DNA from 2 places in the Pseudomonas sp. SZ40 genome. Region 2 is predicted to be linked to the other one. Evidence: predicted binding sites of a transcription regulator. Region 2 holds the regulator's gene; the other holds the start of a gene.
The links. The regulator LexA, encoded in region 2, represses DNA repair genes until DNA is damaged. The targets are predictions, from matches to a motif close to CTGTNTNNNNANACAG.
Positions count from the first base shown of each region.

Region 1: the regulator LexA is predicted to act here: its motif matches at 2,228-2,243, upstream of recN (DNA repair protein RecN).

Region 1 covers NZ_JBQWIF010000004.1:109,220-125,163, reverse strand. Annotated here, with positions in the region: gene fur (ferric iron uptake transcriptional regulator) at 48-461, shown strand; gene recN (DNA repair protein RecN) at 531-2,204, opposite strand; gene grpE (nucleotide exchange factor GrpE) at 2,382-2,948, shown strand; gene dnaK (molecular chaperone DnaK) at 3,048-4,970, shown strand; gene dnaJ (molecular chaperone DnaJ) at 5,094-6,221, shown strand; gene dapB (4-hydroxy-tetrahydrodipicolinate reductase) at 6,305-7,105, shown strand; gene carA (glutamine-hydrolyzing carbamoyl-phosphate synthase small subunit) at 7,387-8,523, shown strand; gene carB (carbamoyl-phosphate synthase large subunit) at 8,699-11,920, shown strand; gene greA (transcription elongation factor GreA) at 11,917-12,393, shown strand; gene ACT9T4_RS05540 (DUF4149 domain-containing protein) at 12,371-12,823, shown strand; gene yhbY (ribosome assembly RNA-binding protein YhbY) at 12,833-13,144, opposite strand; gene rlmE (23S rRNA (uridine(2552)-2'-O)-methyltransferase RlmE) at 13,243-13,875, shown strand; gene ftsH (ATP-dependent zinc metalloprotease FtsH) at 14,063-15,944, shown strand, end outside.
Region 2 covers NZ_JBQWIF010000017.1:58,222-74,165, forward strand. Annotated here, with positions in the region: gene topA (type I DNA topoisomerase) at 1-1,940, shown strand, start outside; gene ACT9T4_RS14945 (DUF6586 family protein) at 1,995-2,516, shown strand; gene ACT9T4_RS14950 (hypothetical protein) at 2,629-2,865, shown strand; gene sulA (SOS-induced cell division inhibitor SulA) at 2,949-3,407, opposite strand; gene lexA (transcriptional repressor LexA) at 3,418-4,029, opposite strand; gene ACT9T4_RS14965 (TetR/AcrR family transcriptional regulator) at 4,293-4,997, shown strand; gene nagZ (beta-N-acetylhexosaminidase) at 5,308-6,306, shown strand; gene mfd (transcription-repair coupling factor) at 6,848-10,291, opposite strand; gene ACT9T4_RS14980 (glyceraldehyde-3-phosphate dehydrogenase) at 10,444-11,892, shown strand; gene ACT9T4_RS14985 (Na(+)-translocating NADH-quinone reductase subunit A) at 12,245-13,582, shown strand; gene ACT9T4_RS14990 (NADH:ubiquinone reductase (Na(+)-transporting) subunit B) at 13,586-14,797, shown strand; gene ACT9T4_RS14995 (Na(+)-translocating NADH-quinone reductase subunit C) at 14,790-15,575, shown strand; gene ACT9T4_RS15000 (NADH:ubiquinone reductase (Na(+)-transporting) subunit D) at 15,579-15,944, shown strand, end outside.

The DNA of each region.
Region 1 (15,944 bases), on a different contig from region 2:
ACCCGCAATAAGGGAAGCTGCGAAGCGCTTCCGCGAGAAAGCAGACCATGGTTGAAAATAGCGAACTCCGCAAAGCTGGCCTGAAAGTGACCCTGCCACGGGTCAAAATCCTGCAGATGCTCGACTCTGCCGAGCAGCGTCACATGAGTGCAGAGGATGTTTACAAGTCCCTGATGGACGCCGGTGAAGATGTCGGTCTGGCCACTGTTTACCGGGTTCTGACCCAGTTCGAAGCGGCCGGCCTGGTGGTACGCCACAACTTCGACGGCGGCCATGCCGTATTCGAATTGGCCGACGGTGGTCACCACGATCACATGGTGTGCGTGGATACCGGCGACGTGATCGAGTTCTTCGATGCCGAAATCGAAAAGCGTCAGAAAGAAATCGTTCGTGAGCACGGTTTCGAGCTGGTTGATCACAATCTGGTTCTGTACGTGCGCACCACTGGCGTTAAAAAGTAAGTACGACCCGTAGTGAAAAAGGCGACCCTGGGTCGCCTTTTTCATGCCTGTAATAAAGTGTTGCGAATACTAGCTCTGCGCGTTGCTGACCAGCTTGCGGGCGTGGGCCAGCGACTCTTCGGTAAGGTCGATGCCGCCGAGCATGCGGGCGATCTCTTCAACGCGTTGGGCGTCGCTCAGCTTGCTGACCGCGGTGCGGGTCGCGTTGTTGCCGCGCACCTTGTGTACGAACAGGTGTTGGTGGCCCTGGGCGGCGACCTGCGGCAGGTGGGTGACGGTAAGTACCTGGCCACGGTTGCCCAGACGGCGCAGCAGTTGACCCACGACTTCGGCGGTAGGTCCGCCGATACCGACGTCCACTTCATCGAATACCAGCGTCGGTACCCGTGAGGTCTGCGCGGTGATCACTTGGATTGCCAGGCTGATACGCGAAAGCTCGCCACCCGAGGCCACCTTGGCCAGTGCCTTGATCGGTTGGCCCGGGTTGGCACTGACCAGAAACTCCACCTGCTCGAGACCATTGGCGTTCGGTTCGCTGCTGATGTTTTCCTGCAGTTGAATGCTGAAGCGACCGCCGGGCATGCCCAGTGTCTGCATTTCCTTTTCCACCGCCTTGCTCAGTTTGCCTGCCGCTTTGTGTCGGCGGGCGCTCAGTTCGGCAGCCTTCTCCTGATAGTGTCGGCCATAGGAAGCCAGCTCCTCGCTCAGGCGCTCGGTGGCCTGGTCATCGGCATTCAGGCCTTCCAGCTCGTCGAACAACTGCTGCTGCATGGCGGGCAGTTCGCTGGGGTGAATGCGATGCTTGCGCGCCAGTGTATAGATGGTGTCCAGGCGCTCTTCCAGTTGTTGCTGGCGCTGCGGGTCGGCCTCGAAATGGTCGAGAAAACGATTCAACTCACCCACCGCCTCTTCGACCTGAATCTGTGCGCTGGCGAGCAGGTTGGCGGCTTCGTTGAGCGCGCCCGGTTGGCCTTGCACGCCGCTGAGTCGGCTCAGGCTATTGGTCAGGGCGGACAGCACGTTGCCGGCATCGCTCTCGCTGCATTGCTCGATGACCTGGCGGCAGGCGGCGAGCAAGCCTTCGGCGTTGGTCAGGGCCTTGTGGTCCTGTTCGAGCTGCTCCAGCTCGTTGTCGCCTAGCCCAAGGTTCTCCAGCTCTTCCAGCTGATAACTGAGCAGTTGATGGCGCGCACGCTGTTCATCGCCCTGTGAGGCGAGGCGTTCGAGTTCGCTGCGTGTCTGCTTCCAGCGCTGTGCGGCCAGGTGCACCTGGCGGGCCAGTTCCTGGGCGTTGGCGTATTCGTCGAGCAGGCGGCGATGGGTGTCGGCCTTGAGCAGCGACTGGTGTTCATGCTGGCTGTGGATGTCGATCAGCAGCTCGCCCAGCGCCTTGAGGTCACCGAGCGGGCAGGGGGTGCCGTTGATGTAGCCCCGCGAGCGGCCTTCGGCGGTGATCACGCGGCGCAAGATGCAGGGGCCGTCGGTGTCCAGGTCGCGCTCGGCGAGCCAGTCGTGGGCTTCGGGAATGTCGCCCAGGTCGAAGCTGGCGAGAATGTCGGCCTTGTCGGCACCTGGTCTCACTACGCCGCTGTCCGCGCGATCGCCCAGGGTCAGGCCGAGGGCGTCGAGCATGATCGATTTGCCAGCGCCGGTTTCGCCGCTGATGACGCTCATTCCGCGATCCAGTTCCAGATCGAGGTGTTCGACGATGGCGTAATTGTGTACGGACAGGTGCACCAGCATGGCGTGGCCTCCCAGAATTTTGTCTGGTTATTTATACAGTGTTTTGTCTGTGAGTGGCAATCCTGTGTCCTCTGTCGTGCAGTGATGTGGTTGCGCCCCTTGAAACCCTACGAATCGTCCTTATATAGGCGGCAGACGCGCGAGTTGAGGCTCGTCGATTATTCAGAGGAGAAGTGCATGGCTGACGAACAGAACCTGGATCCGCAGACTCCCGAGGCCGAAGCGAATGACGCTGCGCCGAGTGATGACCTGGCTGCTCGCGTGCAAGCGCTCGAAGAGCAACTGGCGGCTGCGCAGGATCAGTCGCTGCGCATGGCTGCCGATCTGCAGAACGTGCGCCGCCGCGCTGAGCAGGATGTCGAGAAGGCGCACAAGTTCGCCCTCGAGAAATTCGCCAACGACCTGTTGCCGGTGGTCGATAGCCTGGAGCGTGGTCTCGAGCTGTCCAGTGCCGATGACGAATCGATCAAGGCGGTGCGCGAGGGCATGGAGCTGACGCTCAAGTTGCTGCTCGATACCCTCAAGCGTCATCAGTTGGAAGCCATCGACCCGCATGGTGCGCCGTTCAATCCGGAGCACCATCAGGCCATGGCCCTGCAAGAGAGCACCAACGTCGAGCCCAACAGCGTGCTCAAGGTGTTCCAGAAGGGCTACATGCTCAACGGTCGCCTGCTGCGTCCGGCCATGGTCGTGGTCAGCAAGGCACCGGCCGAGACTCCGCCGTCCATCGACGAACAGGCTTGAAATCGGCGGGCGAGCCCCCATTTATTAAGTCAAGCGTATTAGTGCTACCGCAGCGGTCACGACAGCGCTGCGGATATATCAAAGTTTCGGGAGAGTGAAATGGGCAAAATTATCGGTATCGACCTGGGGACCACCAACTCCTGCGTCTCCATTCTTGAAAACGGCAACGTCAAGGTCATCGAGAACGCCGAAGGCGCGCGTACCACGCCGTCGATCATCGCTTACGCCAACGATGGCGAGATCCTGGTCGGCCAGTCCGCCAAGCGTCAGGCCGTGACCAACCCTCACAACACCCTGTATGCGGTGAAGCGCCTGATCGGCCGTCGTTTCGACGAAGAAGTCGTACAGAAAGACATCCAGATGGTCCCGTACAAGATCGCCAAGGCGGACAACGGTGACGCCTGGGTCGAGGTCAATGGCCAGAAGATGGCACCGCCGCAGATCTCGGCTGAAATTCTCAAGAAGATGAAGAAGACCGCCGAAGACTATCTCGGCGAAGCGGTCACCGAAGCGGTCATCACCGTTCCGGCCTACTTCAACGACAGCCAGCGCCAGGCAACCAAGGATGCCGGCCGCATCGCCGGTCTGGACGTCAAGCGCATCATCAACGAGCCTACCGCGGCTGCGCTGGCCTATGGCATGGACAAGGCCAAGGGCGACCACACCGTGATCGTCTATGACCTGGGCGGCGGTACCTTCGACGTCTCGGTGATCGAGATCGCTGAAGTCGACGGCGAGCACCAGTTCGAAGTACTGGCCACCAACGGTGACACCTTCCTCGGTGGCGAAGACTTCGACATCCGCCTGATCGACTACCTCGTCGACGAGTTCAAGAAAGAAACCGGCATGAACCTCAAGGGCGACCCGCTGGCCATGCAGCGCCTCAAGGAAGCCGCCGAGAAGGCCAAGATCGAGCTGTCCTCGAGCCAGCAGACCGACGTCAACCTGCCGTACATCACTGCAGACGCCACCGGTCCCAAGCACTTGAACGTGAAGATTTCCCGCGCCAAGCTGGAATCGCTGGTCGAAGATCTGGTACAGCGCACCATCGAGCCGTGCCGCATCGCCTTGAAAGACGCCGGCATCGACGTCGGTTCGATCAACGACGTGATCCTGGTCGGCGGTCAGACCCGCATGCCGCTGGTGCAGAAGCTGGTTACCGAGTTCTTCGGCAAGGAAGCACGCAAGGACGTCAACCCGGACGAAGCCGTTGCCATGGGCGCTGCCATTCAGGGCGCGGTACTGGCTGGCGACGTCAAGGACGTGCTGCTGCTGGACGTTTCCCCGCTGACCCTGGGTATCGAAACCATGGGCGGTGTGATGACCGCGCTGATCGAGAAGAACACCACCATCCCGACCAAGAAGTCGCAGGTGTTCTCCACCGCCGACGACAACCAGAGCGCGGTGACCATTCACGTGCTGCAGGGTGAGCGCAAGCAGGCCGGTCAGAACAAGTCCCTGGGCAAGTTCGACCTGGCCGAGATTCCGCCAGCTCCGCGTGGCGTACCGCAGATCGAAGTGACCTTCGATATCGATGCCAACGGCATCCTGCACGTCGGTGCGAAAGACAAGGCGACCGGCAAGACCCAGTCCATCGTGATCAAGGCCAACTCGGGCCTGTCCGATGATGAAATCGAGCGCATGGTGCGTGACGCCGAGGCCAATGCCGAGGAAGACCGCAAATTCGAAGAACTGGCCACCGCCCGTAACCAGGGCGACCAGCTGGTTCACGCCACACGCAAGATGCTCACCGAAGCGGGCGACAAGGCCACTGCGGACGAGAAAGCGGCCATCGAAACGGCCCTCGGCGAGCTGGAAGTTGCCGTCAAGGGTGACGACAAGGCGGCCATCGAAGCGAAGATGAATGCCCTGTCCGAGGCAACCACGCCACTGGCGCAGAAAATGTATGCCGAACAGCCGCAGCCAGGTGCTGCCGGTGCGGCGGCGGATGCCGGTGAAACCAAGGGCTCTGCGGACGACGTTGTCGACGCCGAGTTCGAGGAAGTCAAGGACAACAAGTAAGCCCCGGCTTGCCTGTGTTTGCGCCCTGCCGCACTACTGTGCGCCAGGGCGATCCGCCGCGCGGGGGCTTGCTCCCGCGTTGGCGTGTCTGGACGGTACGAATTTTGAGAGTGTTAGAAATCCATGTCTAAACGTGACTACTACGAAGTGCTCGGGGTCGAGCGCGGTGCCAGCGAGGCGGAGCTGAAGAAGGCCTACCGCCGCCTGGCGATGAAGCATCACCCCGATCGCAACCCCGGCGACAAGGCTGCCGAAGACGCCTTCAAGGAGGCCAACGAGGCCTATGAAGTGCTGTCCGATGCGGGCAAACGCAGCGCTTACGATCAGTACGGTCATGCCGGTGTCGACCCACAAATGGGTGGCGGTGGCGGCTTTGGCGGTGGCAGCGCCAACTTCTCCGATATCTTCGGCGACGTGTTCAGCGATTTCTTCGGTGGCCAGCGTGGCGGTCAGCGCGGCGGTGCGCAGCGCGGCAGCGACCTGCGTTACACCCTGGAGCTGGATCTCGAAGAGGCAGTGCGTGGCACCACGGTGACCATTCGCGTGCCGACTCTGGTCAACTGCAAGGTGTGCGAAGGCTCCGGCGCCAAGAAGGGCACCACTCCGGTCACCTGCACCACGTGCGGAGGCATCGGTCAGGTGCGCATGCAGCAGGGTTTCTTCTCTGTGCAGCAGACCTGCCCGCGCTGCCACGGCAGCGGCAAGATGATCACCGACCCTTGTGGTTCCTGCCACGGTCATGGCCGTGTCGAAGAGCACAAGACGCTGTCGGTCAAGGTACCGGCTGGTGTCGATACCGGTGACCGCATTCGTCTGTCCGGCGAGGGCGAGGCGGGCACCATGGGTGGTCCGGCTGGCGATCTGTATGTGGTCGTCAACGTGCGTGAGCACGCGATCTTCCAGCGCGACGGCAAGCATCTGTACTGCGAAGTACCGATCAGCTTCGCCGATGCAGCGCTGGGCGGCGAGCTGGAAGTGCCGACCCTCGACGGTCGGGTCAAGCTGAAGATCCCGGAAGGCACGCAGACTGGCAAGCTGTTCCGCCTGCGTGGCAAGGGCGTGGCTCCGGTGCGCGGCGGCGGTGCTGGCGACCTGATGTGCAAGGTGGCGGTGGAAACACCGGTCAACCTGGATCGTCGTCAGCGCGAGCTGCTCGACGAGTTCCGTCAGTCCCTGGCGGGCAACAGCTCGCACTCGCCCAAGGCCAATGGCTGGTTCGAAGGCGTCAAGCGCTTCTTCGGCGATCTCTGAAACCAGCCGCACGCTGCAAGTCGGGCGACCAGAAATGGCGTGTCCGGCTCGTAGCTTGAGGCTCGCAGCGTGGAGCTGTTGTTATGCGAATTGCAGTCACAGGCGCCGCCGGGCGCATGGGCAAGAACCTGATCGAAGCCGTGCAGCAAGCCGAAGGTGTCAGCCTCGGCGCGGCGCTGGCACGTCCCGAAAGCACGCTGCTGGGCGCTGATGCCGGCGAGCTGGCCGCGGTCGGCAAGCTGGGTGTGGCCGTTGGCGGCGATCTGCACGGTGTGCTCGATCAATTCGACGTGCTGATCGATTTCACTCACCCCTCGGTGACGCTGAAGAACCTGGAGCTCTGCCGGCAGGCAGGCAAGGCCATGGTCATCGGCACCACCGGTTTCAGTGCTGCTGAAAAGCAGTTGCTGGTCGAGGCGGGCAAGGATATTCCCATCGTCTTCGCCGCCAACTTCAGCGTGGGCGTCAACCTGTGCCTCAACTTGCTCGATACCGCTGCGCGGGTGCTGGGTGACGACGTGGACATCGAGGTCCTCGAGGCTCACCACCGCCACAAGGTCGATGCGCCGTCCGGTACTGCGCTGCGCATGGGGGAGGTCATCGCCAACGCATTGGGGCGTGATCTCGACAAGGTCGCGGTCTACGGGCGTGAAGGTCAGACTGGCGCTCGTGCCCGCGAAACCATCGGGTTCGCCACGGTGCGCGCCGGCGACGTGGTCGGCGATCACACCGTGCTGTTCGCTGCCGATGGCGAGCGTGTGGAAATCACTCACAAGGCTTCCAGTCGCATGACCTTCGCCAAGGGGGCCGTGCGGGCTGCTTCCTGGCTGCGCGGTCGTTCTGTCGGGCTGTACGATATGCAGGACGTGCTGGGTCTGAAGTGACCCGGATCGGGGTGCGCGTCGAGCCCCTTCGGCAAGCGCCAGGGTGGCTCGGGGCGCAGCGATGCGCCTTGTTGCCGGTTCCTTCAGCCCGCCGTGAATCGGATTTCAGGTTTTTGCCTCTCTATGCCTTTCGAAAAACCGGGTTTTCCTGTAAGCTTTTCGCTTTAGTGTGTCCACTAAAAGTTGCGCAGAATGAATCAATCAAAAAAGCGGGATGACCTTCACACGTCATCCCGCTTTTTTACAATCTGCGTTTGCTCCACGATCTACGGGAGGTCTTCTTGAGTAAGCCAGCCATACTCGCCCTTGCTGACGGCAGCATTTTTCGCGGCGAGGCCATCGGGGCCGACGGCCAGACTGTCGGGGAGGTGGTGTTCAACACCGCCATGACCGGCTATCAGGAAATTCTCACCGATCCGTCATACGCCCAACAAATCGTCACGCTGACCTATCCACATATCGGCAATACCGGCACCACGCCGGAAGACGCCGAGTCGGATCGCGTCTGGGCTGCCGGCCTGATCATTCGTGATCTGCCGCTGACCGCCAGCAACTGGCGCAACAAGCAGTCCCTGTCCGATTACCTCAAGGAAAACGGCACCGTCGCCATCGCCGGTATCGACACTCGCCGCCTGACCCGCATCCTGCGCGAGAAAGGTTCGCAGAACGGCTGCATCCTGGTCGGCGCTGACGCCACCGAGGAAAAGGCTCTGGAACTGGCGCGTGGCTTCCCGGGCCTCAAGGGTATGGACCTGGCCAAGGAGGTCAGCTGCAGCGAGCGCTACGAGTGGCGCTCCAGCGTCTGGAACCTCAAGGATGACAGCCATCCCGAGATTGCCGCCAGCGAGCTGCCTTATCACGTCGTCGCCTACGATTACGGCGTCAAGCTGAACATCCTGCGCATGCTGGTCGCTCGTGGCTGCCGCCTTACCGTGGTGCCGGCGCAAACCCCTGCCAAGGATGTACTGGCGCTCAATCCCGATGGGGTGTTCCTGTCCAACGGCCCGGGCGATCCCGAGCCCTGCGATTACGCCATTCAGGCGATCAAGGACGTGCTCGAGACCGATATTCCGGTATTCGGCATCTGCCTTGGCCACCAATTGCTGGCGCTGGCCTCCGGTGCCAAGACCCTGAAAATGGGCCACGGCCACCATGGTGCCAACCACCCGGTGCAGGATCTGGACACTGGCGTGGTGATGATCACCAGCCAGAACCACGGTTTTGCCGTGGATGAGAACAGCCTGCCGAGCAATCTGCGCCCGATCCACAAGTCGCTGTTCGACGGCACCCTGCAAGGCATCGAGCGTACCGACAAGGACGCCTTCAGCTTCCAGGGTCACCCCGAGGCCAGCCCGGGTCCCAACGATGTCGCCCCACTGTTCGACCGCTTCATCGAAGCCATGGCCAAGCGCAAATAGACGAGTCGTCTGGAAAGCGTAGCGAGCGCTGTCTGGGCAAGGCCCCCGGCACGCAACGACGAGACAGTACATGTGTCAGTACGGCGAGCAAGTGAGTACCGCGCAACGCAGCCCAGATAGCGCGCAGTAGCTTTCAAGATGACTCGCCGACTGACCTAAGGATTCGAGAGAGAACATGCCAAAACGTACAGACATCAAAAGTATCCTGATCCTCGGTGCCGGCCCCATCGTCATCGGCCAGGCGTGCGAATTCGACTATTCCGGCGCCCAGGCCTGCAAGGCCCTGCGCGAGGAAGGTTTCCGCGTCATTCTGGTGAACTCCAACCCGGCCACCATCATGACCGACCCGTCGATGGCCGACGCCACCTACATCGAGCCGATCAAATGGGCCACCGTGGCCAAGATCATCGAGAAGGAGCGTCCTGACGCGCTGCTGCCGACCATGGGTGGCCAGACCGCGCTGAACTGCGCCCTGGACCTCGAGCGTCATGGCGTGCTGGAAAAATTCGGCGTCGAGATGATCGGTGCCAATGCCGACACCATCGACAAGGCCGAAGACCGTTCGCGGTTCGACAAGGCGATGAAAGACATCGGCCTTGCCTGCCCGGTTTCGGGCATCGCCCACAGCATGGAAGAAGCCTACGGCGTGCTCGAGAAGGTCGGCTTCCCGTGCATCATCCGTCCGTCCTTCACCATGGGCGGTACCGGTGGTGGCATCGCCTACAACCGTGAAGAATTCGAGGAAATCTGCGCCCGTGGTCTGGACCTGTCGCCGACCCGTGAGCTGCTGATCGACGAATCGCTGATCGGCTGGAAGGAATACGAGATGGAGGTGGTCCGCGACAAGAAGGACAACTGCATCATCGTCTGCGCCATCGAAAACTTCGATCCGATGGGCGTGCACACCGGTGACTCGATCACCGTCGCACCGGCCCAGACCCTGACCGACAAGGAATACCAGATCCTGCGTAACGCCTCTCTGGCGGTGCTGCGCGAGATCGGTGTGGAAACCGGCGGCTCCAACGTGCAGTTCGGCATCTGCCCGGATACCGGTCGTATGGTGGTCATCGAGATGAACCCGCGTGTGTCGCGTTCCTCGGCACTGGCCTCCAAGGCGACCGGTTTCCCCATCGCCAAGATCGCCGCCAAGCTGGCGGTGGGTTACACCCTCGACGAGCTGTCCAACGACATCACCGGTGGTCGTACCCCGGCGTCGTTCGAGCCGGCCATCGATTACGTGGTCACCAAGATCCCGCGCTTCGCCTTCGAGAAATTCCCCAAGGCCGACGCCCGCCTGACCACCCAGATGAAATCCGTCGGTGAAGTCATGGCCATCGGCCGTACCTTCCAGGAATCCCTGCAGAAAGCGCTGCGTGGCCTGGAAGTTGGCGTGTCCGGTTTCGATCCCAAGCTCGACCCGGCCGATCCCGAAGCTGAAAGCACCCTCAAGCGCGAGCTGATCGTGCCGGGCGCGGACCGCATCTGGTACGTCGGCGACGCTTTCCGTGCCGGCAAGACGGTCGAAGAAGTGTTCGAGCTGACGCGCATCGACGAGTGGTTCCTGGTGCAGATCGAAGATCTGATCAAGGACGAGCAGCGCATCCAGACCCTGGGCCTGTCCAGCATCGACCGTGACCTAATGTTCAGCCTCAAGCGCAAAGGCTTCTCCGATGCGCGCCTGGCGGCGTTGCTCGGTGTCACCGAGAAGAACCTGCGCAGCCATCGCCACAAGCTCAAGGTGCTGCCGGTCTACAAGCGTGTGGACACCTGCGCTGCCGAGTTCGCGACCGATACCGCCTACATGTATTCGACCTACGAGGAAGAGTGCGAGGCCAATCCGAGCAGCCGCGACAAGATCATGATCCTCGGCGGCGGCCCGAACCGCATCGGCCAGGGTATCGAGTTCGACTACTGCTGCGTGCACGCCGCGCTGGCCATGCGTGAAGACGGTTACGAGACCATCATGGTCAACTGCAACCCGGAAACCGTCTCCACCGACTACGACACATCCGATCGCCTGTACTTCGAGCCAGTGACCCTGGAAGACGTACTGGAAATCGTCCGCGTCGAGCAGCCCAAGGGTGTGATCGTCCAGTACGGCGGTCAGACGCCGTTGAAACTGTGCCGCGCCCTGGAAGAGGCCGGCGTACCGATCATCGGCACCAGCCCGGACGCCATCGACCGCGCCGAAGACCGCGAGCGTTTCCAGCAGATGGTGCAGCGCCTGGGCCTGCGTCAGCCTGCCAACGCCACCGCCCGTAGCGAAGAAGAGGCGCTGACGCTGTCCAAGAACATCGGTTACCCGATGGTGGTCCGCCCATCCTATGTACTTGGTGGCCGGGCGATGGAAATCGTCTATCAGGAAGAAGAGCTCAAGCGCTACATGCGCGAAGCGGTGAAGGTCTCCAACGACAGCCCGGTTCTGCTCGATCGCTTCCTCAACTGCGCCATCGAAGTCGATATCGATGCGGTGTGCGATGGTGAGCAGGTCGTCATCGGCGCCATCATGCAGCACATCGAACAAGCGGGTGTGCACTCCGGTGACTCCGCCTGCTCGCTGCCACCTTACTCGCTGCCGGCACACATCCAGGACGAGATCCGCGACCAGGTCAAGAAAATGGCCCTGGAGCTCGGCGTCGTCGGCCTGATGAACGTGCAGATGGCCGTGCAGGGTGAAGACATCTACGTGATCGAGGTCAACCCGCGCGCGTCGCGTACCGTGCCGTTCGTGTCCAAGTGCATCGGCGAGTCGCTGGCCAAGGTGGCGGCGCGCGTGATGGCTGGCAAGACGCTGGCAGAAATCGGCTTCACCGAAGAAATCATCCCGCCGTTCTTCAGCGTCAAGGAAGCGGTATTCCCGTTCAACAAGTTCCCGGGCGTTGACCCGATTCTCGGCCCGGAGATGAAGTCCACTGGCGAAGTGATGGGCGTCGGCGACACGTTCGGTGAGGCCTTCGCCAAGGCGCAGCTGGGCGCTAGCGAGATTCTGCCGAACTCCGGCTGTGCGTTCATCAGCGTGCGTGATGATGACAAGCCGCTGGCCGAGCAGGTCGCCCGCGATCTGATCAGCCTGGGCTTCGAGGTCGTCGCCACCTCCGGTACCGCCAAGGTGATCGAGGCTGCCGGTTTGCCGGTACGTCGCGTGAACAAAGTGACCGAAGGCCGTCCGCACGTGGTCGACATGATCAAGAATGACGAGGTCACCCTCATCATCAATACCACCGAAGGTCGTCAGTCCATCGCGGACTCCTACTCCATTCGTCGTAACGCTCTGCAGCACAAGATCGCCTGCACTACCACCATTGCGGCGGGTCAGGCGATTTGCGAGGCGCTGAAGTTCGGCCCCGAGAAGACCGTACGTCGTTTGCAAGACCTGCACGCAGGAATCAAGGCATGAACAAGTACCCCATGACCGTGGAGGGCGCTCGCGCCCTCGAGGAAGAGCTGGCCCACCTGACCAAGGTAGTCCGGCCCAAGCTCAGTCAGGACATCGGCGAAGCACGCGAGCTGGGTGACCTGAAGGAAAACGCCGAGTACCACGCTGCACGCGAGCAGCAGGGCATGGTCGAAGCGCGCGTTCGCGATATCGAAGGCCGTCTGCAGAACGCGGTGGTGATCGATGTGACCACCATCGCCCATACCGGCAAGGTGATCTTCGGTACTACCGTGGAAATCGCCAACGTCGAGACCGATGAAAGCGTGTCCTACCGGATCGTCGGTGAAGACGAAGCCGACATCAAGCAGGGCAAGATTTCCGTCGGTTCGCCCATTGCCCGTGCCCTGATCGGCAAGGAAGAGGGTGACGTGGTGGCGGTGAGCACCCCTAGCGGTCTGATCGAGTACGAGATTGTCGAAGTTCGTCACATCTGACCTGGCGCCGTCCGACATGGCTGCAGGTATCTGGATGCTGCTGCAAACCCTTTGGGTGGGCGGCATCTGGATACTGCACTTCATGGTGGTGCCGGGGCTGTACAGCGTGGGGCTGGCGTCGCTGCTGATCGAAGAGATCGCTGGCGTGCTGATGCCGCAGATGGTGCTCATCACCCTGGTCTGCGTGCTCGTTCAGGCTGGTCTGCTCGTTAGGCTGCGTCGCCTTTCGTCGCTTTGGGGCGAGCGCCGCGGGCAATTTCTGCTCGCGGTGCTGGCAATCGCTTCGGCCTTGCTGGCTTCGCTCGTGCTCTGGCCAGATGCCATTCGCTGGCAGCTGTTCAGCTACTTGCTGCTGGCGTTCTTCGGCCTGCTGCTGGTGCTGCAGCCCGTGCCGCGAACGGTCGCGAAAGCCGACCCGGCGGTCGGCTGATCCGCTGATTCAGCCCTGAAAGCGGCTGATGTTGGACAGGTTGCGATTGGCCTTGGGGTTCTTGCGGTAGATCAGCGCCATTTTTCCGATTACCTGCGCCAGGTCGGCCTTGCTGGCCTTGCACAGCTCATCGATCACCGCCAGGCGGCTTTCGCGCTCGGTGATGCGCAGCTGAATCTTGATCAGTTCATGATCGTTCAGGGCGCGCTCCAGCTCTGCCAATACGCCTTCGGTAACACCGTTATCGGCAACGATCAATACCGGTTTCAGGTGGTGGCCGATAGATTTGAACTGTTTCTTCTGCTCTTGAGTGAGCGGCATAATCTGAACCCTGCGTCTTAATCTGGGGAAAGCGGGCTATTTTAACCGAGCCGCTTGAAGACCGCCCAGTTATTCATTCTGTTCTTCCGAGGTGTTGTGTGGCCCGTTCCAAGACCAGCCAGCGTTGGCTGAAAGAGCATTTCGACGATCCCTACGTCAAAATGGCGCAAAGGGACGGCTACCGTTCACGTGCCAGCTACAAGCTGCTGGAGGTGCAGGAGAAGGATCGCATCCTGCGCCCGGGAATCACCGTGGTCGACCTCGGTGCGGCCCCGGGCGGCTGGTCTCAGGTCACCAGTCGGGTGATCGGCGACAAGGGGCGGCTGATCGCCTCGGACATCCTGGAAATGGACAGCATCCCGGATGTCACCTTCATTCAGGGCGACTTTACCGACGATGCGGTGTTCGCACGCATCCTCGAGGCTATCGACAATCATCCCGTAGACCTTGTGATTTCCGATATGGCCCCCAATATGAGTGGAGTCAGGGAATCGGATCAGCCGCGCGCCATGTACCTGTGCGAGCTGGCGCTGGATCTGGCTACCCGAGTGCTGCGCCCCGGTGGTGATTATCTGATCAAGATTTTCCAGGGCGAAGGTTTCGACGAGTACCACAGGCAGGTTCGTGGTCTGTTCGAGAAGGTGCAGATGCGCAAGCCGCTGTCATCGCGCGGGCGCTCCCGCGAGCAGTACATGCTGGCGCGTGGATTCAAAGGGCAGCGTGAAGAGTAAAACCAAAGGCCTGGTTGTCAGTCCAAGCCGATACGCGCATCGTAACGGGCAGATATCTCATAAAGGGTTACAGACGGTGTCAGCCACGAGCGAGCGTTTGTAGTAAGTTAGATCGGTATATAACTGGTCGTCATGCGAAGCACGCTTCGGCAAGGGGCCTGCTTCAGAGGGTAGCTAATTGAACGACATGGCAAAGAATCTGATCCTGTGGCTGATCATCGCCGCCGTCCTGGTTACGGTGATGAATAATTTCTCCAGCCCGAGCGAGACGAACAAGCTCAATTACTCGGAGTTCATCCAGCAGGTTCAGGATGGTGGGGTCAAGCGCGTAACCGTCGATGGCTACATCATCAGCGGCATGCGTTCCGACGGCACGTCGTTCGAAACCGTGCGCCCGGCGATCCAGGACAATGGCCTGATCAAGGATCTGATGGACAACAATGTCGAGATCGTTGGCAAGCAGCCTGAACAGCAGAGCATCTGGACCCAGTTGCTGGTCGCCAGCTTCCCGATTCTGGTGATCATCGCGGTGTTCATGTTCTTCATGCGCCAGATGCAGGGCGGTGCAGGCGGCAAGGGCGGGCCGATGAGTTTCGGCAAGAGCAAGGCGCGCCTGCTCTCCGAAGACCAGGTCAAGACCACCTTCGCCGACGTCGCGGGCTGCGACGAGGCCAAGGAAGAAGTCAGCGAGCTGGTCGAGTTCCTGCGTGATCCGGGCAAGTTCCAGCGCCTCGGCGGCCGTATCCCTCGCGGCGTGCTGATGGTCGGCTCCCCGGGTACCGGTAAGACCCTGCTGGCCAAGGCCGTTGCCGGCGAAGCCAAGGTGCCGTTCTTCACCATTTCCGGTTCCGACTTCGTGGAAATGTTCGTGGGTGTCGGCGCCTCCCGTGTGCGTGACATGTTCGAGCAAGCCAAGAAACACGCGCCCTGCATCATCTTCATCGACGAGATCGACGCCGTTGGTCGCCATCGTGGCGCCGGCATGGGTGGTGGTCACGACGAGCGCGAGCAGACCCTCAACCAGTTGCTGGTAGAGATGGACGGCTTCGAAATGAACGATGGCATCATCGTCATCGCCGCGACCAACCGTCCGGACGTGCTCGATCCTGCGCTGCTGCGCCCGGGCCGCTTCGACCGTCAGGTGGTCGTCGGTCTGCCGGACATCCGTGGTCGTGAGCAGATCCTCAACGTGCACATGCGCAAGGTGCCGATGGGCGAAGACGTCAAGGCTGCGGTCATTGCCCGTGGTACGCCTGGCTTCTCCGGTGCCGATCTGGCCAACCTGGTCAACGAGGCATCGCTGTTCGCCGCTCGCTCCGGCAAGCGCGTCGTCGAGATGAAAGAGTTCGAACTGGCCAAAGACAAGATCATGATGGGCGCCGAGCGCAAGACCATGGTCATGTCGGACAAGGAGAAGCTCAACACGGCGTTCCACGAGGCGGGTCACGCCATCGTCGGTCGTCTGGTGCCCGAGCATGACCCGGTTTACAAAGTGTCGATCATTCCCCGTGGCCGCGCCCTGGGCGTGACCATGTTCCTGCCGGAAGAGGATCGCTACAGCCTTTCCAAGCGCGCGCTGATCAGCCAGATCTGCTCGCTGTACGGCGGCCGTATCGCGGAAGAAATGACCTTGGGCTTCGACGGTGTCACCACCGGCGCGTCCAACGACATCATGCGCGCCAGCCAGATCGCCCGGAACATGGTCACCAAGTGGGGCCTGTCCGAGAAGCTCGGCCCGCTGCTGTATGCCGAGGAAGAGGGTGAAGTGTTCCTGGGCCGTGGTGGCAGCGGTCAGAGCAGCAACATCTCTGGCGAAACCGCCAAGCTCATCGATCTCGAGGTGCGCAGCATCATCGACCATTGCTACGACACGGCCAAGCGCCTGCTCGAAGAGAATCGCGACAAGCTCGACGCCATGGCCGAAGCACTGATGAAGTACGAGACCATCGATGCCGATCAGATCGACGACATCATGAGCGGTCGCACGCCGCGCGAGCCACGTGACTGGACGGGTGGCGGTAACGATACCGGTACGCCGATAGCCAAGTCGGATGAGGCTGATCGTCCCG
Region 2 (15,944 bases):
AATACTGGGAAGTGCACGCCGACCTGGGCACCGCCAAGGGTGCCAACGTGCGCTTCGAAGTGGCCCGCGAGAACGGTGCGGCCTTCAAGCCGCTCAACGAAGCCCAGGCCATGGCAGCGCTGGCGACCCTCAAGGCGTCGAGCTACAGCATCGCCAAGCGTGAGGACAAACCGACCAGCAGCAAGCCGTCGGCACCGTTCATCACCTCCACGCTGCAGCAGGCCGCGAGCACGCGCCTCGGTTTCGGTGTGAAGAAGACCATGATGATGGCCCAGCGTCTCTACGAGGCGGGCTACATCACTTACATGCGTACCGACTCCACCAACCTGTCGGCCGATGCCATCGAAATGGTGCGCGGCTTCATCGATGGGGAGTACGGCAAGAAATACCTCCCGGAGAAGCCCAACGTCTACTCCAGCAAGGAGGGCGCCCAGGAGGCGCACGAAGCGATTCGTCCTTCCGACGTCAATCTGCGGCCGACCCAGCTGTCCGGCATGGAGCGCGATGCCGAGCGCCTGTACGAGCTGATCTGGCGCCAGTTCGTTGCCTGCCAGATGCTGCCGGCCGAATACCTGTCGACCACCGTCACCGTCACTGCCGCCCAGTTCGAGCTGCGTGCCAAGGGCCGTATTCTCAAGTTCGACGGTTACACCCGCGCATTGCCGCAAATCAGCAAGCCGGGCGACGACGCCGTGCTGCCGGAAATGAAAGAGGGCGAGGCGCTCAAGCTGATCAAGCTCGACCCCAGCCAGCACTTCACCAAGCCGCCGGCACGCTACTCGGAAGCCAGCCTGGTCAAGGAAATGGAGAAGCGCGGGATCGGTCGTCCGTCCACCTACGCAGCGATCATTTCCACCATTCAGGATCGTGGCTACGTGGCGTTGCACAACCGCCGCTTCTATTCGGAAAAAATGGGCGACATCGTCACCGAGCGCCTTTCCGAGAGCTTCTCCGACCTGATGGACTACGGCTTCACCGCCGGCATGGAAGAGAACCTCGATGACGTGGCCCAGGGCGAGCGAGAGTGGAAGCACTTGCTCGACGAGTTCTACGGCGACTTCAAGAAGAAGCTCGAAGTGGCCGCCGATGGCGACAATGGCATGCGTGCCAACACGCCAACGCTGACCGATATCGCGTGCCGCGATTGTGGCCGGCCGATGATGATCCGTACCGCCTCCACCGGCGTGTTCCTCGGCTGCTCGGGCTATGCCCTGCCACCGAAGGAGCGCTGCAAGGCCACCGTCAACCTGGTGCCCGGTGACGAGATCGCCGCGGATGACGAGGGCGAGTCCGAGTCCCGTGTACTGCTTGGCAAGCACCGCTGCCCGATCTGTGCGACGGCCATGGATGCCTATCTGCTGGACGAAACGCGCAAACTGCACATCTGCGGCAACAACCCGGACTGCGCCGGTTATGAGATCGAGCAGGGCCAGTTCCGCATCAAGGGCTACGAAGGGCCGAGCCTGGAGTGCGACAAGTGCGGCAGCCAGATGCAGCTCAAGACCGGGCGCTTCGGCAAGTTCTTCGGCTGCACCAACAGCGAGTGCAAGAACACCCGCAAGCTGCTGCGCAGCGGCGAGCCCGCGCCACCCAAGATGGATGCGGTGAAGATGCCGGAGCTCAAGTGCGAGAAGGTCGATGACACCTACGTGCTGCGTGATGGCGCCTCGGGCTTGTTCCTGGCTGCCAGCCAGTTCCCGAAAAACCGCGAGACCCGTGCACCGCTAGTGCTCGAACTGATCCCGCACAAGGACGAGATCGATCCGAAGTACCACTTCCTGATCGATGCGCCGGCCAAGGATCCTGAAGGTCGCGCTGCGGTCATCCGTTACAGCCGCAAGACCAAGGAGCAGTACGTACAGACCGAAGTGGACGGCAAGCCCACCGGCTGGAAGGCGTTCTTCGACGGCGGCAAGTGGAAGGTCGAAGACAAGCGTTGATCCGCGCCAGGCACGCTCTCGTGGAGCGTGCCTGAGGCTATCTGGAGAGTGCATATGGCTGGCGAACTGTATACCCGCACCAATCAGAAGATTTTCTACGCCGGGCTCTCTCTGGAGTCCTGGCGCAAGGCCGAAGAGGGCCGGGCGATGAATGCCCAGGCGCTGGTGCAGGCCGAGCGAGAGGCCACGCTGTTTCACCTGTATGGGGCGCTATTGGGCCTCTGCCACGAGATCGCCGGCTTCTATCGCTTGCCGAACAGCGGTGCCGCGCGGGCCGAGCTGCTGCTGGATCGCCACAACCTGGCGGCTGCACCGACCCCGGAGCTTGCCGAACTGGTGGAGCTGTCCGAGAACGCGCACACCTGGCTCGGCCAGTTGCTGGCGGCCCATGCGCAACTGTTCAAGCCACCGCGTCCACCACGTGAGGCCAAGGCCGATCCTGGCGCTACATCGCTGATCGAAGCGGTGAGCCTGGATGAGGAGTTGCCGGTTCTCGAGCGGGAAACCCTGGAGAGCTGGCGGCAGGAGCTCAAGGCGCTGGCGCAGCGTTTTCGCGTCGGCCTCAGCGAATGGTAAGCGTGTCGCTTGCCGTTGATTGAAAGCCCGTTCAGCACCTGGCGGTTTTTTCGCCAAGCGATCGAGCGGAGCGGCTGCTACAATGCGCGGCCTTTCGTGGAGAATCCGAGTTATGCCTACTTCCTTCCTTGAAATCGTCGAACTGCCCGATGGGCGTATTGCCCTGCGTCGAGCCGATGATGAGGAAGCACTGGTGGTGCTGGACTTCTCCGAAGATGCCAAGGCCTTTCTCCAGGGCCAGCATGTGGAAGTCGCCAAGGCGATGCTCAATGTCGGCGTGCAAATGGCCGGCAGAATGGCAGAGGGCGATTTCGAGCAGGAAGACGAGCAGCCTCGCGTCCTGCACTGATTCGGTTTTCTACCCGCGCCCCTCGAGGGAGAGCAGGTAGAAAAGCGAGGCTTCAGTTGTGATCATTTCTCTTTAACTGCGGATCAGCCCAGGCTGATGTTCAGGCTTTGCGCCTGACCGAGGCGTGCTGCCGATTCCAGTTGCTGGCGCGCGTGCTGGGGCAGGGGATGCAACCAGCTCACTACCGTATGGCTACGGCCAAGCTTCAAGGCTTCCTGAGCCAGCAGCAGGGCGCTCTGGCTGTTGCGCGGGTGCAACAGCAGAATCCGTTCACGGTTCAGGCCTGCATCGCGCAGCCAGCTCTGGGTCAGGCTGGCCGGTGGGGCGATCAGGGTCAGCCAGCGTTCGTCGTCCTTCTCGCTCAGTTCCCGCAGCATGGGAGCCAGCAGTGTCAGACAGTTACCCGCAGCACCTCTCAGCGACACCTCGCTGAACGTGGTTTCCTGGGCTACCGGTTCGGGCTCGACCACTGCGAGGGTCGAGGCCAGAAAGGCATCGAACAGCGGAAGTTGGGTACGGCTCAGTGACTGAGGGAACTGCATAAAGCCTCCATTAGCGGCGTATGACGCCGACACTCAAGCCTTCGATGATCAGCTCCTGTTCTTCCAGGTTCACTTCGATCGGGGCGAATTCTGGGTTCTCGGCCAGCAACCAGACGGTGTTGCCTTCACGCTTGAAGCGCTTGACCGTTACCTCGTCATCGATGCGCGCGACCACGACCTGGCCGTTGCGTGCTTCGCTGGTGGTGTGTACGGCAAGCAGGTCACCGTCGACGATGCCGATGTCCTTCATGCTCATGCCGCGCACTCGCAGCAGGTAATCGGCCTTGGGGCGGAAGAAGTCCGGGTTGATCCGGCAGGCTTCCTCTATATGCTGTTGAGCGAGGATCGGCGCACCGGCAGCGACCCGACCGATCACCGGCAGTCCTTCTTCCTCGACCTGATTGGGCTCGAAGCCAGGAATGCGGATGCCGCGAGAGGCGCCCGGGGTCATCTCGATCGCGCCTTTGCGTGCAAGGGCCTTGAGGTGTTCCTCGGCGGCGTTCGGCGACTTGAAACCGAGCGCCTGGGCGATCTCTGCACGAGTCGGCGGGTAGCCATTGTCTTCCAGGCATTGCTTGATGAAGGCGAGGATTTCGGCTTGGCGGGGCGTCAGCTTGATCATGTGGGCGGCTCTGTCTTTTTATACAGTGACTGGGATTATATACAGTAAGCGGCGCTTGGCAATCCATTGATGTGCGTTGCGCCTGTGTTATCCGCCAGGCGGCGTTCCGGGCTATGCTCAGCGTGCCTTTGTGCAAACCCGGCCGGGATGGCCGCGACGCTATCGCCAAATGATGACTGAGCATCCAGAATACGGCCTGCGCGACTTGACAGGCGTGCGCGCTGAAACGTATGTTTCAAACACTTGTTTGTCGGATGGATGTCATGGCGCAATCGGAAACCGTTGAACGCATTCTGGATGCCGCGGAACAATTGTTCGCGGAGAAGGGGTTCGCCGAGACGTCGTTGCGCCTGATCACCAGCAAGGCTGGGGTCAATCTGGCCGCCGTCAATTACCACTTCGGCTCGAAGAAGGCCCTGATCCAGGCGGTCTTCTCGCGTTTTCTCGGGCCATTCTGCGCGAGCCTCGAGCGTGAACTCGACAAGCGCCAGAGCAAGCCCGGAGTGACCTTCAGCCTCGAGGAACTGCTCGAGTTGCTGGTCGAGCAGACCCTGGCGGTGAAGCCGCGCAGTGGCAACGACCTGTCCATCTTCATGCGCCTGCTTGGCCTGGCTTTCAGTCAGAGCCAGGGGCATCTGCGCAAATACCTCGAAGAAGTCTACGGCAAGGTGTTCCGCCGCTACATGCTGCTGGTGCACGAGGCCGCGCCTGGCATTCCCCCGCTGGAACTGTTCTGGCGTGTGCATTTCATGCTCGGCGCCGCGGCGTTCAGCATGTCCGGTATCAAGGCGCTGCGCGCCATGGCCGAAAGCGACTTCGGCGTGGATACCTCCATCGAGCAGGTCATGCGCCTGATGGTGCCGTTTCTCGCCGCGGGCATGCGCTCCGAAAGTGGCGTGACCGACGAGCGTCTGGCCGCCGCGCAGATCATCCCGCGCAGCAAGGGCCCGGCCATCACCAAGGCCTGATCGCCTTGCCCGGCTTGCCGGTGGCTTGTCGCTGCCCCTAAGCTAGCGCCCCTGTCAGTCGCTGCTTCCTGCATCGCCCAGGTTCGGGCGAGCGTTTGCCAATCGCTGTGCCTGCTCGCTCGCCGAATACGGAACCTGTGCGTGCGATGCGGTCCCATGGCTGTTCCTGCATGTATGCAGGCAGAACCGCAGAGCTGCTGCAAGACTTTCCCTGGTGCCCGCTCGAGGCGTGGCGCTGATCGATGAAGCGCCTCGCTCCGGTCGAGCGGGGCGGCCACTCAATTAAGGATTACCCGTTGTGAGTACCCCCCTGTATGGCTCCCTGATGGTGGATATCGCCGGCACCTGGCTGACTGCCGAAGACCGGCAGTTGCTGCGCCAGCCGGAAGTCGGCGGCCTGATCATCTTCGCCCGCAATATCGAGAACCCGCGTCAGGTGCGTGAGCTGTCGCAGGCCATTCGTGCCGTGCGCCCGGATCTGTTGCTCGCCGTGGATCAGGAGGGCGGCCGCGTGCAGCGTCTGCGTGAAGGCTTCGTGCGTCTGCCAGCGATGCGCGCCATTGCGGGCTGCGCCGATGCGCAGAATCTGGCGCGACAGTGCGGCTGGCTGATGGCGACCGAAGTCCTGGCAGTGGGCCTGGACCTGAGTTTCGCGCCGGTGCTGGACCTCGATCACCAGCGCAGTGCGGTGGTCGGCCACCGAGCCTTCGAGGGCGACCCCGAGCGTGCCACCCAGTTGGCTGGGGCGTTCATTCGCGGCATGGCGGAGGCAGGCATGGCGGCGACCGGCAAGCACTTCCCCGGTCATGGCTGGGCGGAAGCCGACTCCCATGTGGCGATTCCAACCGACGAGCGCAGTCTGGATGAAATCCGTCAGACCGACCTGCGACCCTTCGCGGCCCTGAGCCGTGACCTGGCGGCAGTGATGCCGGCCCATGTCATCTACCCGCAGGTCGACAGTCAGCCTGCTGGCTTCTCGCGCCGCTGGCTGCAGGACATCCTGCGCGGCGAGCTGGGTTTCGAGGGGGTGATTTTCAGCGATGATCTGTCGATGGCTGGCGCCCATGTAGTTGGCGACGCCGCCAGCCGCATCGAGGCGGCCCTGACGGCCGGTTGCGACATGGGGCTGGTGTGCAACGACCGTGCAGCTGCAGAGCTCGCGCTGTCGGCAGCCCAGCGCCTGGGTGTGGTTGCGCCCAAAGGCCTGGCCGGCATGCGCCGTCGCGCCTTCCCCGGCACCGACTATCGCCAGGACCCGCGCTGGGCTCAGGCGTTGTCGGCATTGCGGGCAGCGCAGTTGGTGGAGTGAGCGCAAAGCCGGTATGGGTGGTGATATGGCCAGTTGGTGGGCTGAAACCCACCCTACAGCTCTAAGGATCGCAGCGGATCAATGTGGGAGCGGGCCTGGCGCGCCGCTACTCTCGATGCTTGCCGGAATCTGAGGTGGTGGCGGGGCAGTTGGTGGGCTGAAGCCCACCCTACAGCTCTAAGGCTCGCAGCGGATCAATGTGGGAGCGGGCCGTGCCCGGGATTCGCGCCTGGCTCGCTGCCACTCTCGGTGCTTGCCGGGATCTGAGGTGGTGGCGGGGCAGTTGGTGGGCTGAAGCCCACCCTACAGCTCTAAGGCTCGCAGCGGTTCATTGTGGGAGCGGGCCATGCCCGCGATTCGCGCGCCTGGCGCGCTGCCACTCTCGGTGGCTGAGGTGGCGGCGGGGCTGATGTGTAGGGTGGGCTTTAGCCCACCAATCGAGTGTCGAAGCTGGTATAGGCCGTTTTACCAAGCCTCGGTCATCCCTTCGCTCGATACTGGCCACAAGCGATCAGGGCCGCTTGTGCGGCCCTGATCGTTTTCAGTCCTTCACCGTCGCCAGCAGGCGTTCGAGCAAGGCTTCCAGCGTGTTGAAGCGTTCTTCCGCCCGCTCCATGGGGATGGAGAAGCGGAACAGCGTGGCGCCTTCGAACTTGTAGCGGTTCGGCGCGCTCTGGATCAGCTTGATCAGCGTCAGCGGATCGACCGGGGTTTCCGCTGCGAACTCGATGCGCCCACCCTGCGGCCCGGCATCGATCTTCTTGATGCCCAGGCGCTCGGCCTGCAGCTTGAGCAGGGTCAGGCGCACCAGATGCTTGGCCGGCTCGGGGAGCAGGCCGAAGCGGTCGATCATTTCCACCTGCAGTTCTTTGAGGCCGTCCTCGTCGGTGGCGTTGGCGATGCGTTTGTAGAGGATCAGGCGGGCGTGCACGTCCGGCAGGTAGTCCTCGGGGATCAGTGCCGGCACGCGCAGGTTGATTTCCGGCCCGCCGCCCAGCGGTTGGTCGAGGTTGGGCTGCTCGCCCTTGCGGATCGACTTGACCGCGCGCTCGAGCATTTCCATGTACAGGGTGAAGCCCACGGCCTGGATCTGCCCGCTCTGGCCGTCGCCGAGCAGTTCGCCCGCGCCGCGGATTTCCAGGTCGTGGGTGGCGAGCACGAAGCCGGCACCGAGGTCCTGGGCATTGGCGATGGCTTCGAGGCGTTTCTGCGCGTCGTCGGTCATTTGCTTGCGCGGTGGCGTCAGCAGGTAGGCATAGGCCTGGTGGTGGCTGCGCCCGACGCGGCCGCGTAGCTGGTGCAGCTGAGCCAGGCCGAATTTGTCGGCGCGCTCGATGATGATGGTGTTGGCGCTGGGCACGTCGATGCCCGTCTCGATGATGGTCGAGGCGATCAGTACGTTGAAGCGCTTGTGGTAGAAATCGCCCATCACCTGTTCCAGCTCGCGCTCGTGCATCTGCCCATGGCCGATGCCGATGCGCGCTTCAGGCACCAGGGCGGCCAGATCCGCGGCGCACTTCTCGATGCTCTTCACGTCGTTGTGCAGGTAGTACACCTGGCCACCGCGCAGCAGTTCGCGCAGCAGCGCCTCCTTGATCGTCGGGTTGTTCTGCTCCATGACGAAGGTGCGCACCGAAAGGCGGCGGGCAGGCGGCGTGGCGATGATCGACAGGTCGCGCATGCCGGAGACGGCCATGTTCAGGGTGCGCGGAATCGGCGTGGCGGTGAGGGTGAGGATGTCCACCTCGCTGCGCAGCGCCTTGAGGACTTCCTTCTGGCGTACCCCGAAGCGGTGTTCTTCGTCGATGATCACCAGGCCCAGGTTCTTGATCTTGACGTCATCCTGCAGCAGCTTGTGGGTGCCGATGATGATGTCGATCTTGCCGTCGGCGAGCTGCTCGATCGCCGCGTTGACTTCCTTGGCGCTCTTGAAGCGGCTCATCACCTCGACGGTTACCGGCCAGTCGGCGAAGCGGTCGCGGAAGCTGTTGTAGTGCTGCTGGGCGAGCAGGGTAGTGGGCACCAGAATCGCGACCTGGCGACCGCCGTGTACGGCGATGAAGGCCGCGCGCATGGCCACTTCGGTCTTGCCGAAGCCGACGTCGCCGCACACCAGGCGATCCATCGGTTTGGGGGCGAGCATGTCGTCGCGTACCGCCTCGATGGCGCTCTGCTGGTCCGGCGTCTCTTCGAACGGGAAGCCAGCGCTGAAGGTTTCGTAGTCCGCCTTGGGGTCGTTGAAGGCATAGCCTTCGCGGGCGGCGCGACGGGCATAGATGTCGAGCAGCTCGGCGGCGACGTCGCGGACCTGCTCGGCGGCCTTGCGCTTGGCCTTCTGCCAGACTTCCGAGCCGAGGCGGTGCAGCGGCGCCAGGGCATCGTCGCTGCCGGTGTAGCGGGCGATCAGGTGCAGGCTGGCGACCGGCACGTAGAGCTTGGCTTCCTCGGCGTACATCAGGGCGAGGAACTCCGCGGCCTGACCATCGAACTCCATCGTCACCAGGCCCAGGTAACGGCCCACGCCATGATCGATATGCACCACCGGCGCGCCTTCGCGCAGCTCGGTAAGGTTCTTGATGACGTTGTCGCCGCCGTCGCGGGTCTTTTCACGACGCCGGCGCTGCATGACGCGTTGGCCGAACAGCGGACTTTCCGCGATCAGCGCGATGTTTTCGAGCTGCAGACCTTCGTCGAGTGGCGCGATGGTGATGCCCAGGCGCTCCTTGCTCGCGCAGAACTGCGGCCAGCCATCGACTTCCTTGGGTTTGAGCTTCAGGCGCGCCAGCAGCTCCAGCAGCACTTCACGGCGCCCGGCGGATTCCGCGCAGAACAGCACGCGGCCCGGGTATTCCTCGATGAAGCGGCGCAGCGCGGCCAGCGGCTCGCTGGTTTTCGCCTGGATCGCCAGATCGGGCAGGGCGCTGGCTTCGAAACGCGTGCGGCCGACGCCCGGCTCGATGTCGTCGGCGCTGACGACCACGCGCGGCCAGTCCTTCAGGCGTGCGAAGCAGTCCTCGACCGGCAGGAAGATATCCGCCGGTGGCAACAGCGGACGCTCCGGATCGACGCGGCGTTCGTCATAGCGGTTGCGCGCGTCGGCCCAGAACTGCTCGGCGGCCTTTTCGATGCCGGGCAGCGAGAACACCTGGGTGTCCTGGGGCAGGTAGTCGAAGAGGGTGGCGGTTTCTTCGAAGAACAGCGGCAGGTAGTACTCGATACCGGCCGGGGTAATGCCGGTGGAGAGATCCTGGTAGATCGGGCAGCGCCTGAAGTCGACGTCGAAGCGCTCGCGAAAGCGCCCGCGGAAATCGGTGACGGCCTTCTTCTCGAGCGGGAATTCGCGTGCCGGCAGCAGCTTGATCGACTCGACCTTGTCGATGGAGCGCTGGGTCTCCGGGTCGAAGGTGCGCAGGGTTTCGATCTCGTCATCGAACAGGTCGATGCGGAACGGCAACTTGCTGCCCATGGGGAACAGGTCGATCAGCGCGCCACGCACGGCGAATTCACCGTGCTCATAGACGGTATCCACGCAGCGGTAGCCGGAGGCTTCCAGGCGCAAGCGCATGTCGTTGACGTCGATGCGCTGGCCGACGTCCAGCACCAGGCTGCTACCGAGCAGAAAGCGCGTTGGTGCCAGGCGATGCAGTGCCGTGGTGATGGGCACAACCAGTACGCCGTGCTTGAGTTCGGGCAGGCGATACAGCGCCGAGATGCGCTGGGAGATGATGTCCTGATGCGGCGAGAACAGGTCGTAGGGCAGGGTTTCCCAGTCGGGGAAATGCAGCACCGGCAACTCCGGCGCGAAGAAGCTCAGTTCCTGCTCCAGGCGCTCGGCACTCTGGCTATCGGCGGTGAGCAGCAGGGTGAAGCGCTTCGCAGCGCTGGCCGCTTCGGCAATGGCCAGGCTCAGCGCGGCACCGGGCAGGTTGCCCCAGTGTTGTTTACCGGCGGTGGCCGGCAAGGACGGCAGACGCAGTACAGGCACAGGTGGCTCGCGATTGGTAACGATTTGGCCCCCGATTGTAACTATCCGCGAGGATGGCTGTCAGTGTTTCGACCGCTGCAGATTGCCGACCAATGTGTGTGTCGTCATAATGTAGCCCCTTTTTTCAGCCCCTACATGTGGAAGGTATTGCCGTGACTCAGAAGCCCGACCAGTGTCTTGGTGAATGGATTGACCGTGAAGCCCTCGCCGAGGCGATGATTCCGCTGATTGGTCAGCTATACCGCAACAACAATGTGGTGCTGTCGATCCATGGCCGCAGCCTGATCAACCGTTCGGTCATCGAGATCCTCAAGGCGCATCGCTTCGCTCGCCACCGTCAGGCTGACGAGAATGGCCTGGCCGTCCATGATACTTACGCCGTACTCAAGGCCATGAGCGAGCTCAAGCTGGGTGCAGCTTCCGTCGACCTGGGCAAGATGGTCGGCAAGTTCAAGGCCGAAGGCCAGGGCCGCAGCATCGAGCAGTTCGTCCGTGACGAGCTCGCCGACGTGGCAAACCAGCAGAACGCCTCGCCGCGCAAAGGCACCGACGTTGTCCTGTATGGCTTCGGTCGTATCGGCCGTCTGCTGGCCCGCATTCTGATCGAGCACACCGGTGGTGGCGACGGCCTGCGTCTGCGCGCCATCGTCGTGCGCAAGGGCGCCGAGAATGACCTGGTCAAGCGCGCCAGCCTGCTGCGCCGCGACTCGGTGCATGGCAAGTTCGATGGCACCATCACCATCGACGAAGAAAACAGCACCCTGACCGCCAACGGCAACCTGATCCAGGTGATCTACGCCAAGGATCCGTCGGCCATCGACTACACCCAGTACGGCATCAAGGATGCGCTGCTCGTCGACAACACCGGCGTATGGCGTGATGCCGAGGGCCTCGGCCAGCACCTCAAGTGCCCAGGTGTCGATCGCGTCGTGCTGACCGCTCCGGGCAAGGGCGCTCTGAAGAACATCGTGCATGGCATCAACCACGGCGAAATCACCGCTGATGACAAGATCGTCTCGGCCGCTTCGTGCACCACCAACGCCATCGTGCCGGTGCTCAAGGCCGTCAACGACAAGTACGGCATCGTCAATGGCCACGTCGAAACCGTTCACTCGTACACCAACGACCAGAACCTGATCGACAACTTCCATAAAGGCAGCCGTCGTGGTCGTAGTGCCGCGCTGAACATGGTCATCACCGAAACCGGCGCGGCCACCGCTGCTGCCAAGGCGCTGCCGGTTCTCAAGGGCAAGCTGACCGGTAATGCGATCCGCGTTCCGACGCCGAACGTGTCCATGGCGATTCTCAACCTGAACCTCGAGAAGGCCACCAGTCGCGAAGAAATCAACGAGTACCTGCGCCAGATGGCCATGCACTCCGACCTGCAGAAACAGATCGATTTCGTCAGCTCCCAGGAAGTGGTGTCCACCGACTTCGTCGGCTCGCGCCACGCCGGTGTGGTCGATGCCGAAGCCACCATCGCCAACGACAACCGTGTCGTGCTCTACGTCTGGTACGACAACGAGTTCGGCTACAGCTGCCAGGTGGTTCGCGTGATGGAAGACATGGCAGGCGTCAACCCACCTGCATTCCCGCGCTGATCACGGCGACCCGCAGCACGAGATAGGAGCCTTCGGGCTCCTATTTTTTTTGCCTGCTGTTTTGTCCGTGTCACTGCTGTCTTTGATGCCGGGAGGAGGGCGGTGCGGCGTTATGTCGCCGGTCGCCGAGCTCGTCGGCGTTAATTTCCTGTTGCGTTCTGTAACGGAAATCCGAAAAAAGCCAACCGCTTGGGTGGCGTCAGGTTGTCGCACAACTTTATAATCCCGGAGATTTCTTACCTGCGCTCAACATCTCCCGCGGCAATAGTGATATTGGCGTGCGTCCTGCCTTTTGGCTGACGTTTCGTTGAGTGCGTATCAAAAATTTTAAGCTCAGTGGTTAGGCAGACCTATGATCAAAATAAAACGTGGGCTGGATTTGCCCATAACAGGCGCGCCGGCTCAGCAGATCGAAGCATCGAGGCCGGTGCGCAGCGTCGCTGTCATAGGCTTCGATTATCACGGTATGAAACCCACCATGGCAGTTCAGGTGGGTGACCGGGTCAAGCTGGGTCAGATTCTTTTCTCCGACAAACGATCCGAGGGGATCCAGTACACGGCTCCAGGCGCTGGCATCGTCAGCGCGATTCACCGTGGCGAGAAGCGGGTGCTGCAATCGGTGGTCATCGATCTCGATGGCGACGAGCAGGAAACCTTCGCGCAATTTCCCGACGCCCAGTTGAGCAGCCTCGACGCTGCACAGGTTCGCGAGAATCTGCAGCAGTCGGGCCTGTGGACGGCGTTGCGCACGCGGCCATTCAGCAAGGTACCGGCCATCGATGCCGTACCGAGCTCGATCTTCGTCAGCGCCATCGATACCCACCCGTTGGCGGCCGACCCTGCGCCGATCATCGCCGAGCACGCGGCCGATTTCGAGAGCGGTCTCAAGGTGCTGGCTCGTCTGGGCCAGGTATTCCTGTGCAAGGGCCCGGATGTGAACCTTCCGGGCGAACAGGCCGAGGGTGTTCGCAGCCAGGCTTTCGCCGGCCCGCACCCGGCCGGTCTGGCGGGCACCCATATCCATTTCCTCGATCCGGTCAGCGCCAGCAAGAGCGTCTGGACGATCAACTATCAGGACGTGATTGCTGTCGGCAAACTGTTCACCACCGGTCGGCTGTGGGTCGAACGCGTGGTCGCCCTGGCCGGCCCGGTCGTCGAGCGGCCACGTCTGCTGCGTACCCGTCTGGGTGCCAACCTCGATGAGCTGACTGCCGGTGAGCTCGCCACGGGCGAGAATCGGATCATTTCCGGCTCCGTGCTGGGGGGGCGTACGTCCCGGGGTTCCTGTTCCTACCTGGGTCGCTACCACCTGCAGGTGTCTTGCCTGGCCGAGGGCAGCGAGCGCGAGTTGATGCATTACCTGCGCGCAGGGGTGAACAAACACTCGGTCCTCAATATCTTCGTGTCCAAGCTCAACGCCGCAAAGCGGTTCGCGTTCTCGACCACCACCAATGGCAGCCCGCGCGCCATGGTGCCGGTCGGCAACTACGAAGAGGTGATGCCGCTGGACATCCTGCCGACGCAACTGCTGCGTTCGCTGATCGTCGGCGATACCGAGATGGCCCAGCAGCTTGGCTGCCTGGAGCTCGACGAGGAAGACCTGGCGCTGTGCACTTACGTGTGTGCCGGCAAATACGAATACGGTCCGATCCTGCGGGATAGTCTGGCCCTCATCGAGAAGGAGGGTTGACCCGTGAGCGTGCGTGAATTCCTCGACAAGATCGAACACAACTTCGAAAAAGGCGGCAAGTACGAGAAGTGGTACGCCCTCTATGAGGCCGTGGACACCTTCTTCTATCGTCCTGCCAGCGTTACCAAAACCACCGCCCACGTGCGTGACGGCATCGACCTCAAGCGCATGATGATCACCGTCTGGGCCTGTACCTTCCCGGCGATGTTCTTCGGCATGTGGAACACCGGCTACCAGGCCAACCTGGTCTATGCGCAGAGCCCGGAACTGCTGGCCGCTCAAGACGGCTGGCGCTTCGCGCTGATCGGTGCGCTGGGCGGTTTCGACCCGAGCAGCCTGTGGGACAACTTCATCCAGGGGGCGGCGTACTTCCTGCCCGTCTACCTCACGGCGTTCATCGTCGGGGGTTTCTGGGAGGTGCTGTTCGCCTCGATCCGTCGCCATGAAGTGAACGAAGGCTTCTTCGTGACCTCGGTGCTGTTCGCGCTGATTCTGCCGCCGAGCATTCCGCTCTGGCAGGTCGCGCTGGGCATCAGCTTCGGCGTGGTGATCGGCAAGGAAGTATTCGGTGGTACCGGCAAGAACTTCCTCAACCCGGCTCTGGTCGGTCGTGCCTTCCTGTTCTTCGCCTATCCGGCGCAGATCTCCGGTGATGGCGTGTGGACCGCCGTGGACGGCTATGCCGGCGCCACCGCGCTGACTGCCGTCGCTGGCGGTGGCGTGGAGAGCCTGATCGACAACGGCCTGACCTGGACCCACGCGTTCATCGGCCTGATGCCGGGTTCCATCGGCGAGACCGGCACTCTGGCGATCCTGCTCGGTGGCGCGGTGCTGCTGATCACCAAGATCGCCTCCTGGCGGATCGTCACCGGAGTCATGCTTGGCATGATCGCCACCGCCACGCTGTTCAACGCCATCGCCTCGGAAAGCAATCCGCTGTTCGCCATGCCCTGGTACTGGCATCTGGTCACCGGGGGCTTCGCCTTCGGCATGATCTTCATGGCTACCGACCCGGTGTCGGCGTCCATGACCAATACCGGCAAGTGGATCTTCGGCATCCTCATCGGCCTGCTGGTGACCATCATTCGTGTGGTCAACCCGGCGTTCCCGGAAGGCATGATGCTGGCGATCCTGTTCGGCAACCTGTGTGCGCCCCTGATCGACCACTACGTGGTACGGGCCAACATCAAGCGGAGGCTGGCGCGTAATGTCTAAGATTAAAGAAACTCCGACACGCACCCTGGTCGTGACCCTGGTGATGTGCCTGGTGTGCTCGATCGCGGTATCGGCCGCCGCGCTGATCCTGCGTCCGACCCAGCAGGAAAATGCGCTGGTCGACCGTCAACGCGCGGTGCTGGTGATCGCCGAGCTCTGGCAGCCGGGCATGTCCAGCGATGAAGTGCGCGAAATGTTCTCCTCGCGCGTCACCCCGCGTCTGGTCGATCTGCGTACCGGCGAGTACAGCGACGCCTTCGACCCGCATACCTTCGACCAGAACAAGTCGATCGCCGATGCCTCCTTGTCCAGCCAGATTCCGGAAGGGCAGGACATCGCCTCGATTCGTCGCCGGGAGCACTACGCTGTGGTCTACCAGATCGAGCAGGACGGGCAGATGGACCGCCTGGTGCTGCCGGTGCGCGGCTACGGCCTGTGGTCGACCATGTATGGTTTCGTCGCCCTGCAGAGTGACCTGGAGACCGTCGCCGGCCTGGGCTTCTACCAGCATGGGGAAACCCCGGGGCTGGGTGGCGAGATCGACAACCCCAACTGGCAGGCCAAGTGGGTCGGCAAGAAGGTCTACCAGAATGGTGAACCGGCGCTGCGGGTCATCAAGGGCAGTGTCAATGAACAGAGCCCGCAAGCCGATTACCAGGTCGATGCCATCGCCGGTGCGACCATCACCGCCAACGGCGTGACTCACATGATTCACTTCTGGCTTGGTGAGGACGGCTTCGGCCCGTTCATCAAGAAGCTCGGCGCAGGGGAGGCTTGATCCATGTCCAAATCCAACATGAAAGAGCTGTTGCTCGATCCGATTCTCAACAAGAACCCGATCGGTCTGCAGATCCTCGGCATCTGCTCGGCACTGGCGGTCACGTCCAGCCTGAGCACGGCGCTGGTGCTGTCCATCGCGCTGACCGTGACCACGGCGTTTTCCAGCTTCTTCATCTCGATGGTGCGCCACCAGATTCCGGGCTCCATCCGCATGATCGCCCAGGTGGTGATCATCGCTTCGCTGGTGATCGTCATCGATCAGTTCCTCAAGGCCTATGCCTATAGCCTGAGTCAGCGGCTGTCGGTATTCGTCGGCCTGATCATCACCAACTGCATCGTCATGGGGCGCGCCGAAGCCTTCGCCATG